Regions from separate parts of the Streptomyces sp. NPDC004126 genome, predicted to be linked through region 1. Evidence: riboswitches for the same ligand, from Rfam matches in the RefSeq annotation. Region 1 holds a riboswitch; the other holds the start of a gene.
The links. Region 1 has a riboswitch for cobalamin ahead of ACQKM2_RS16665 (ribonucleoside-diphosphate reductase subunit alpha). Riboswitches for the same ligand answer to the same signal wherever they lie in the genome.

Region 1 (4,316 bases):
TGTCGGCGCTGTTCGCACTCCTGATCATCGTCGTGCTGGTGGACGCGGCCCGGGTCTGCCTCAAGGCCGTCCGGAACCCGGCTGCGGTCAGCCTGTCCGAGGTGCCGTGGACCGAGTCGAAGATCATCGCCCCGGCCGGGCTCATCGCCACCGCCGAGGAGAAGGCCGAGCTCGCGGCCGCCGGCCTCGACGGGAGCGGGGGCAAGGCCAAGGAGCCGGTCGCGTGAGCGGGGTGCGCGGGGCGCTGGCGAAGGCCCGGTTCTACGTACGGGAGTTCTCCGGCGAGGCCGCGTACGACCGCTACGTGGCGCACACCCGCTCGCACGACCCGGACGCCGAGGTCCTGACCCGGCGCGCCTTCGAGCGGGCCCGCACGGACGCCCGCGAGGCGGACCCCCGCGAGGGCTTCCGCTGCTGTTGAAGGACGACGAAGGGCCCCGCCGTATCGGCGGGGCCCTTCGTCGTGCGCGGGTCAGCGCACCCAGTCCTTGAGGACCTCGGTCTGGAGCGTGATGCCGACGGGGTCGGGAAGGGCGATCTCCATGCCGTAGGGCACGATGTGGATGCTCTCGTACCGGCGGCCGTTGGGCTGGCTGTAGACGGAGATCTCGCACTTCGCCCGGTCGATCAGCAGGTACACGGGGATACCCGTCTCCGCGTAGGCGCGCGGCTTCTCAACATGGTCCCGGCGCACCGTGTCGGAGTCCCAGGAGGTCACCTCGACGGCCATGAGGATCGGCTCGGGCTCTACCCAGTCCCCCTGCCCGACGAACGCCTGGGACGGCGCGAGCACTCCGTCTGGAATGGCCCGGCCCGTCCGGTACTCCTGGGCCTTGATGCACTGCCCCGCGTGCAGCCAGAGCTCCGGCCGATGTTGCAAGCAGATCCGGGTGAGCCACTGAATGATCATCTGGTGGTCGCCGTCCGGCATGGCCTTGCTCCTGATAACCCCGTCGATGAACTCCAGCCGTGTCCCCACCCGCTCGCGGGCCGCTATGCGCGCCACGGCTTCGAAGTCCTCGGTCGTCATGTGGGGATGGTCAGTCATGAGGGTCATGCCTCGCTCGCCTTCCTCGACGGTGCTGTCTCCGACGATAGCGCCGACCGCTGACACCCGTCCGGCACACTCGGCGGCATGGACTTCGAGATCAGGACGGCAAGGGAAGACGAATACGCCCGGCTCGGCGAGATCACCGGGCAGGCCTACACCGGGGACGGGCTGCTCGACCAGAACGAGGACGACCGCTACCTGAACGTCCTGCGCGACGTCGCCGGCCGGGCCGGTGACGGGGAGGTGCTCGTCGCCGTGGAGGACGGCCGGGTGCTCGGCGGGGTGACGTTCGCCGCACCCGGCAGCCGGCTCGCGGACGTGGCCGGACCCGGCGAGGCCGAGTTCCGGATGCTCGCGGTGGCCACCGAGGCGCGCGGCAAGGGCGTCGGGCAGGCCCTCGTGCGGGCCTGCGCCGAACGGGCCCGCGCCCTGGGCGTCACGGCCCTGGTGCTGTCCACCCAGCCGGCCATGCTGGGCGCCCAGCGGATCTACGAGCGGCTGGGCTTCGTACGCACTCCCGGGCTCGACTGGTCGCCCGTTCCGGCCCTGAAACTACTGACCTACCGTCTGGAGCTGTAGCCGCGCCGACACAACATGTGGTGGGTCGCGCACGGGCGGCCCCCCACATGTATGCTCATCCTCGCTGTCGCCGCAGGGGAATCCGGTGTGAATCCGGAACTGTCCCGCAACGGTATGAAAAGTCCGAGGACCTGCCGACAGTGCGCCCGGGTCGACCGAACCGGGTGCCGACACGTCCGGGCCTCGCGGTTGGGCCGGTGGACGCCATGCGGCGAGTACGCGACCCCGTCGCGCCCGCATGCGCCTCCCCGCGCCCCGATCCGCCGACGACCGGGCCGAGCGAGGGAGAGCTCCCGCCGTGACCATCGCGCCTTCCGCACCGCGCGCCGAGTCCGTTTCTGGCGACACCACCGAAGGCCCGGGGGCCGCGCTGCTGCGTACTCTCACCGAGCTGACCGCCGACCTCCCCGACACCGACCCCGGCCGGGTCGCCGCCGCCGCCCTGCGCGGCCGCAGCGCCTCCGCCGACGAGGCCGAGCTGCGCGGGCTGGCCACCGAGGCCGCGGCGGGCCTGATCTCCGAGGACCCCGCCTACTCCCGGCTCGCCGCCCGCCTGCTGACGCTGGCCGTGGCCGACGAGGCCGCCGGCCAGGGCTCGACCTCCTTCGCCGAGTCCGTCGCCGTCGGCCACCGCGAGGGCCTGATCGCCGACCGCACCGCCGAGTTCGTCGCCGCCCACGCCGCCCGCCTGAACGCGCTGGTCGAGCACGCGCTCGCCGAGGGCGCGGACGACCGCTTCGGCTTCTTCGGCCTGCGCACCCTGCACAGCCGCTACCTGCTGCGCCACCCGATCACCCGCCAGGTGATCGAGACCCCGCAGTACTTCATGCTGCGCGTGGCCTGCGGCCTGGCCGAGGACGAGAGCGTCCAGGCCGTCGAGGAAGTCGCCTCGCTCTACACCCTGATGAGCCGGCTCGACTACCTGCCGTCCTCCCCCACCCTCTTCAACTCCGGCACCCGCCACCCGCAGATGTCCTCCTGCTACCTGCTGGACTCCCCGCTGGACGAGCTGGACTCGATCTACGACCGCTACCACCAGGTGGCGCGCCTGTCCAAGCACGCCGGCGGCATCGGCCTCTCGTACTCCCGCATCCGCGCCCGCGGTTCGCTGATCCGCGGCACCAACGGCCACTCCAACGGCATCGTGCCGTTCCTGAAGACCCTCGACGCCTCCGTCGCCGCCGTGAACCAGGGCGGCCGCCGCAAGGGCGCCGCCGCCGTCTACCTGGAGACCTGGCACGCGGACATCGAGGAGTTCCTGGAGCTCCGCGACAACACCGGCGAGGACCAGCGCCGTACGCACAACCTCAACCTCGCGCACTGGATCCCGGACGAGTTCATGCGCCGCGTGAACGCCGACGCCGACTGGTCGCTGTTCTCCCCGGCCGACGTCCCCGAGCTGGTCGACCTCTACGGCGACGAGTTCGACGCCGCCTACGTCAAGGCGGAGGCGGCCGGCCTCGCCAAGAAGACCATGCCGGCCCGCGACCTGTACGGCCGCATGATGCGCACCCTCGCGCAGACCGGCCAGGGCTGGATGACCTTCAAGGACGCCTCCAACCGGACCGCGAACCAGACCGCGCTGCCCGGCACCGTCGTCCACTCCTCCAACCTCTGCACCGAGATCATCGAGGTCACCAACGACGCCGAGACGGCCGTCTGCAACCTCGGCTCGGTCAACCTCGGCGCGTTCGTCGCCGACGGGGAGATGGACTGGGCGCGCCTGGACGAGACCGTCCGCACCGCCGTGACCTTCCTCGACCGCGTCGTGGACATCAACTTCTACCCGACCGAGCAGGCCGGCCGCTCCAACGCCAAGTGGCGTCCGGTGGGCCTGGGCGCGATGGGTCTGCAGGACGTCTTCTTCAAGCTGCGCATGCCCTTCGACTCGGCCGAGGCGAAGGCCCTGTCCACGAAGATCTCCGAGCGGATCATGCTGGCCGCGTACGAGGCCTCCTGCGACCTCGCCGAGCGTTCCGGCCCGCTCCCGGCCTGGGCCGAGACCCGTACCGCCCAGGGCGTCCTGCACCCGGACCACTACGAGACCGAGCGCCACTGGCCCGAGCGCTGGGAGGCCCTGCGCGCCCGGATCGCGAAGAGCGGCATGCGCAACTCCCTGCTGCTGGCCATCGCCCCGACGGCGACGATCGCCTCGATCGCGGGCGTGTACGAGTGCATCGAGCCGCAGGTCTCCAACCTCTTCAAGCGCGAGACCCTCAGCGGCGAGTTCCTCCAGGTCAACGGCTACCTGGTGGAGGACCTCAAGCAGCTCGGCGTGTGGGACGCGCAGACCCGCGAGGCGCTGCGCGACTCCTCCGGCTCCGTCCAGGGCTTCGGCTGGATCCCGGCCGAGATCCGCGAGCTGTACCGCACGGCGTGGGAGATCCCGCAGCGCGGCCTGATCGACATGGCGGCGGCCCGTACGCCGTACCTGGACCAGAGCCAGTCGCTGAACCTGTTCCTGGAGACGCCCACCATCGGCAAGCTCAGCTCGATGTACGCGTACGCCTGGAAGCAGGGTCTGAAGACCACCTACTACCTGCGCTCCCGCCCGGCGACGAAGATCGCCCGCGCCGCGTCCGGCGCCGCCGCCGCCGTCCCGGCCGCCGCCACCCCGGCCCAGCTGCCCCAGGCCCTCGACGCCGAGGCGCTGGCCTGCTCCCTTGAGAACCCCGAGTCCTGCGAG
Region 2 (4,316 bases), on a different contig from region 1:
CGTTCCGGATGGCCACCCAGCTCGCCCTGCTGGAGTACGGGGCGGAGCTGGACCGGCTGGCCGCCGAGGACTTCCCTCAGGGCGCCCCCGCACACGGTCTGGCCCGGATCGGCATCGCGAACTACTTCGCGGCCGCGCTGATCCTGCCGTACGGCGCCTTCCACTCGGCCGCCGAGGAGTTCCGGTACGACATCGAGCGGCTCACCGACCACTTCGGCATCGGCTACGAGACCGTCTGCCATCGCCTGAGCACGCTGCAACGCCCCAGGCTGCGCGGGGTGCCCTTCTCCTTCGTCCGGGTCGACCGGGCCGGGAACATGTCGAAGCGGCAGTCCGCCACCGGATTCCACTTCTCCCGCGCCGGCGGCACCTGTCCGCTGTGGAACGTGTACGAGGCCTTCGCCGCGCCCGGCCGCATCCACGTCCAGGTCGCCGCCATGCCCGACGGCCAGCGGTACCTGTGGACCGCCCGCGCGGTCACCCGGCACCGCGGCGGCTGGGGCGAGCCCGGCAAGACCTTCGCCATCGGCCTCGGCTGCGAGATCCGCCACGCGCCCCGGCTCGTCTACTCCGACGGCCTCGACCTCGACAACGCCGAGGCGGCCACCCCCATCGGCATGGGCTGCCGTCTCTGCGAGCGCCTCGACTGCCCCCAACGCGCCGTTCCGCCGCTGGGCCGCCCGCTCGCGGTCGACGAGAACAGCAGCACCTTCATCCCCTACCCGGTCGCCCGCGACCGGGGGTGAACACCCGGCTCAGCCCAGCCGGTGCGCCTCCGCCTCGGTCACCGGGTCCCCCACCAGCACTCCGTGGAGCACGTGGGCGAGCACCTCGGCTCCGCGGACCACGCGGGGGCCCGGCCGGTTGAAGTACGCGGGGCCGTCCAGCACCCACACCTCCCCTGCCCGCACTGCGGGCAGTTCGTCCCAGCCGGGCAGCGACGTGAGGAGGCCGAGCTCCGTCAGGGTCCGCTCGGGCGGGAAGCCGCACGGCAGGACGAGGACCACGTCCGGGTGCGCCTCGCGCACCGCCTCCCACGTCATCGGTTCGGTGTGCTCGCCAGGCTCGGCGAGCAGCGGCTCGCCGCCCGCCGCGGCGATCTGTTCCGGTACCCAGTGGCCGGCGGGCCACAGCGGGTCGAGCCACTCGACGGCCACCACCCGGGGCCGCGGCCGGCCCTCCGTACGGCGCCGCACCTCGGCGAGCCGGCCCTGCAGCTCGGCGCGGCGGCGCAGGGCCCGCTCACGTACCCCCAGCAGGTCACCCACGGTGACCAGGCAGTCCAGCACGTCGTCGAGGGTCTTCGGCTCCAGGCTCAGGACCCGGGGTCCGGCTTCCATGACGCGCACCGCCCGGGTGACGCTCTCGTAGGAGACGGCGCAGACCTGGCAGAGGTCCTGGGTGAGCAGGACTTCCGGTGCGAGCTCGGCGAGGGCTTCGGTGTCCAGGGTGTAGAGCGAGGAGCCGGAGTGGGCAGACCCGCCGACGGCCTCGGAGATCTCCCGGCTGCTGAGTGCGTCCGCGTCGAATTCGGCGCGGGTGACGACCGGTACGGAGGCCACCGCGGCGGGCGGCCAGTCGCATTCGTGGGTGCGTCCGACCAGGTCGGCGACGAGTCCGAGATCCGCCACGATGTCCGTGGCCGCCGGGAGCAGGGAGACGATGCGCATGCTCCGACTGTAGGCGCACTCGAGTGGCGGGTCTGGACTTACTAGGACGTCCAACTATATGTTCGTGGAACAAGGTCCGCGGTGCAGGGAAGCCGGTGCGAAACCGGCACGGTCCCGCCACTGTGACCGGGGAGTGTGCTGCCATCCACACGCCACTGACGAGGGCTGTCGGGAAGGCGGGCGGCACGCGGGGATCCGGGAGTCAGGATACCGGCCGCGGATGTTCCGTGTTGTCCACGAGGATGGAGCAGACACGCATGGCACCGGTTTGTACCCACGACCCTGGTGATCCGGCGGAGCGCACCCACACCACTTCCCTGCGCTCGTAGTTCTCACGGCCTTCCGCGGCGGCGCACCCCCATCCGGGTGCCGTCCGCCGGTCTGCCGTGCCATCCCCGGATCCAACCTGACGAGAGCAGGCACCCATGGTCCGTGAACTCACCCATTTCATCGGCGGAAAGCACACCACCGGCACCTCCGGTCTCTTCGCCGACGTGTACGACCCGAACACCGGCACCGTCCAGGCCCGCGTACCGCTGGCCGGGCGGGCCGATACCGAAGCCGCCATCGCCAACGCCGAGGAGGCACAGGCCGATTGGGGCCAGTGGAACCCGCAGCGCCGCGCCCGCGTCCTGCTGCGTTTCCTCCAGCTCGTCGAGGGCGAGCGGGAGAACCTGGCCCGGATGTTGTCGGCCGAGCACGGCAAGACGGTCGCCGACGCCCACGGCGACCTGCAACGCGGCTTGGAAGTAGTCGAGTTCGCCGCGGGGATCCCGCACCTCCTCAAGGGCGAGTTCACCGACAACGCGGGCACCGGCATCGACGTGCACTCGCTTCGCTCGCCGCTGGGCGTGGTCGCGGGCATCACCCCGTTCAACTTCCCCGCGATGATCCCGCTCTGGCAGGCCGCACCCGCTCTCGCCTGCGGCAACGCGTTCATCCTAAAGCCGTCCGAGCGCGATCCGTCCGTCCCGCTGCGGCTCGCGGAGCTGTTCCTGGAGGCCGGTCTGCCGCCGGGCGTACTGAACGTGGTCAACGGCGGCAAGGAGGCCGTCGACACCCTCCTGGAGGATCCGCGCGTCCAGGCCCTCGGGTTCGTCGGCTCCACCCCGATCGCCGCGCACATCTACGCCACCGCTGCCGCGCACGGCAAGCGCGCCCAGTGCTTCGGCGGCGCCAAGAACCACATGATCGTGATGCCCGACGCCGACCTCGACCAGGCCGTCGACGCCCTGATCGGCGCCGGCTACGGCTCTGCCGGCGAACGCTGCATGGCCATCTCCGTCGCCGTACCCGTGGGTGAGGAGACCGCGGACCGACTGGTCGCCGCCCTGAAGGAGCGCATCGGCACGTTGCGGATCGGGCGCTCGGACGACCCCGATGCCGACTTCGGCCCCCTGGTCAGCCGCGACGCCCTGGACCGGGTGAACCGCTACGTGGACATCGGCGTCAACGAGGGGGCCGAACTCGTCGTCGACGGCCGCCCCTTCACGCTTCCCGGCCATGAGAACGGCTACTTCGCCGGCGCCACCCTCTTCGACCGGGTCTCCCCGCAGATGCGCGTCTACCGCGAGGAGATCTTCGGGCCGGTGCTGACCGTCGTACGGGCCGCCGACTTCGAAGAGGCGCTCCGCCTCCCGAGCGAGCACCCGTACGGCAACGGCGTGGCCATCTTCACCCGCGACGGGGACACCGCCCGCGAATTCACCCGGCGCGTCAACACCGGCATGGTCGGCGTCAACGTGCCCATCCCGGTGCCCGTCGCCTACCACACCTTCGGCGGCTGGAAGAAGTCCGGATTCGGCGACCTCAACCAGCACGGCCCCGACTCCATCCGCTTCTACACCCGCACCAAGACCGTCACCTCGCGCTGGCCCTCCGGGGTCAAGGAGGGCGCGAGCTTCACCATCCCGACGATGGGGTGATCGCCGTGACCACCACCCTCACCGAGGACCAGCTCGCCCTCGCCGAAGTCACCCTCGACTTCGCCCAGGAGCAGCTCGCCCCGCACGCCGTGGCCTGGGACCAGGACAAGCACTTTCCCGTCGACGTCATCCGCAGGGCCGCCGCCCTCGGCCTCGCCGGTGTCTACGTCCGTGAGGACCACGGCGGCTCGGGCCTGTCCCGCGGCGACGGCGTCCTCGTCTTCGAGACCCTCGCCACCGGCTGCCCCTCCATCGCCGGATACCTCTCCATCCACAACATGGTCGCCTGGATGATCGACCGCTACGGCGACCGGTCCCAGCGCGAGCGCTGGCTGCCGGGCCTCTGTTCCGCCACGACCCTGGGCAGCTACTGCCTGACCGAACCCGGCGCGGGCTCGGACGCCGCGGCCTTGCGCACCCGCGCGGAGCGGCAGGGCGACCACTACGTGCTCACCGGGGTGAAGCAGTTCATCTCGGGCGCCGGTGCTTCGGACCTCTACGTGGTCATGGCACGGACGGGTGAACCGGGACCCGGAGGGATCTCCGCATTCGTCGTCGAGCGTGCGGATCCGGGGGTCTCCTTCGGTCCCAACGAAAGGAAGATGGGCTGGAACGCCCAGCCCACCCGCCAGGTGATCCTCGACGGCGTCCGCGTCCCTGCGGACCGGCGGCTCGGCGCCGAGGGCGAGGGCTTCCGCATCGCCATGAACGGCCTCAACGG

Region 2: it holds a riboswitch for cobalamin, as region 1 does, so the genes downstream of both, ACQKM2_RS06840 (CoA-acylating methylmalonate-semialdehyde dehydrogenase) here and ACQKM2_RS16665 (ribonucleoside-diphosphate reductase subunit alpha) in region 1, are expected to answer to the same signal.

What each region holds. Positions count from the first base shown of each region.
Region 1 covers NZ_JBNNPF010000015.1:75,349-79,664, forward strand. Annotated here, with positions in the region: gene ACQKM2_RS16645 (carbon starvation CstA family protein) at 1-227, shown strand, start outside; gene ACQKM2_RS16650 (YbdD/YjiX family protein) at 224-421, shown strand; gene ACQKM2_RS16655 (Uma2 family endonuclease) at 473-1,057, opposite strand; gene ACQKM2_RS16660 (GNAT family N-acetyltransferase) at 1,136-1,630, shown strand; adenosylcobalamin-variant (AdoCbl-variant) riboswitch at 1,695-1,771, shown strand; gene ACQKM2_RS16665 (ribonucleoside-diphosphate reductase subunit alpha) at 1,929-4,316, shown strand, end outside.
Region 2 covers NZ_JBNNPF010000005.1:51,900-56,215, reverse strand. Annotated here, with positions in the region: gene ACQKM2_RS06850 (short-chain fatty acyl-CoA regulator family protein) at 1-746, shown strand, start outside; gene ACQKM2_RS06845 (cobalamin-binding protein) at 756-1,670, opposite strand; cobalamin riboswitch at 1,733-1,903, shown strand; gene ACQKM2_RS06840 (CoA-acylating methylmalonate-semialdehyde dehydrogenase) at 2,096-3,595, shown strand; gene ACQKM2_RS06835 (acyl-CoA dehydrogenase family protein) at 3,601-4,316, shown strand, end outside.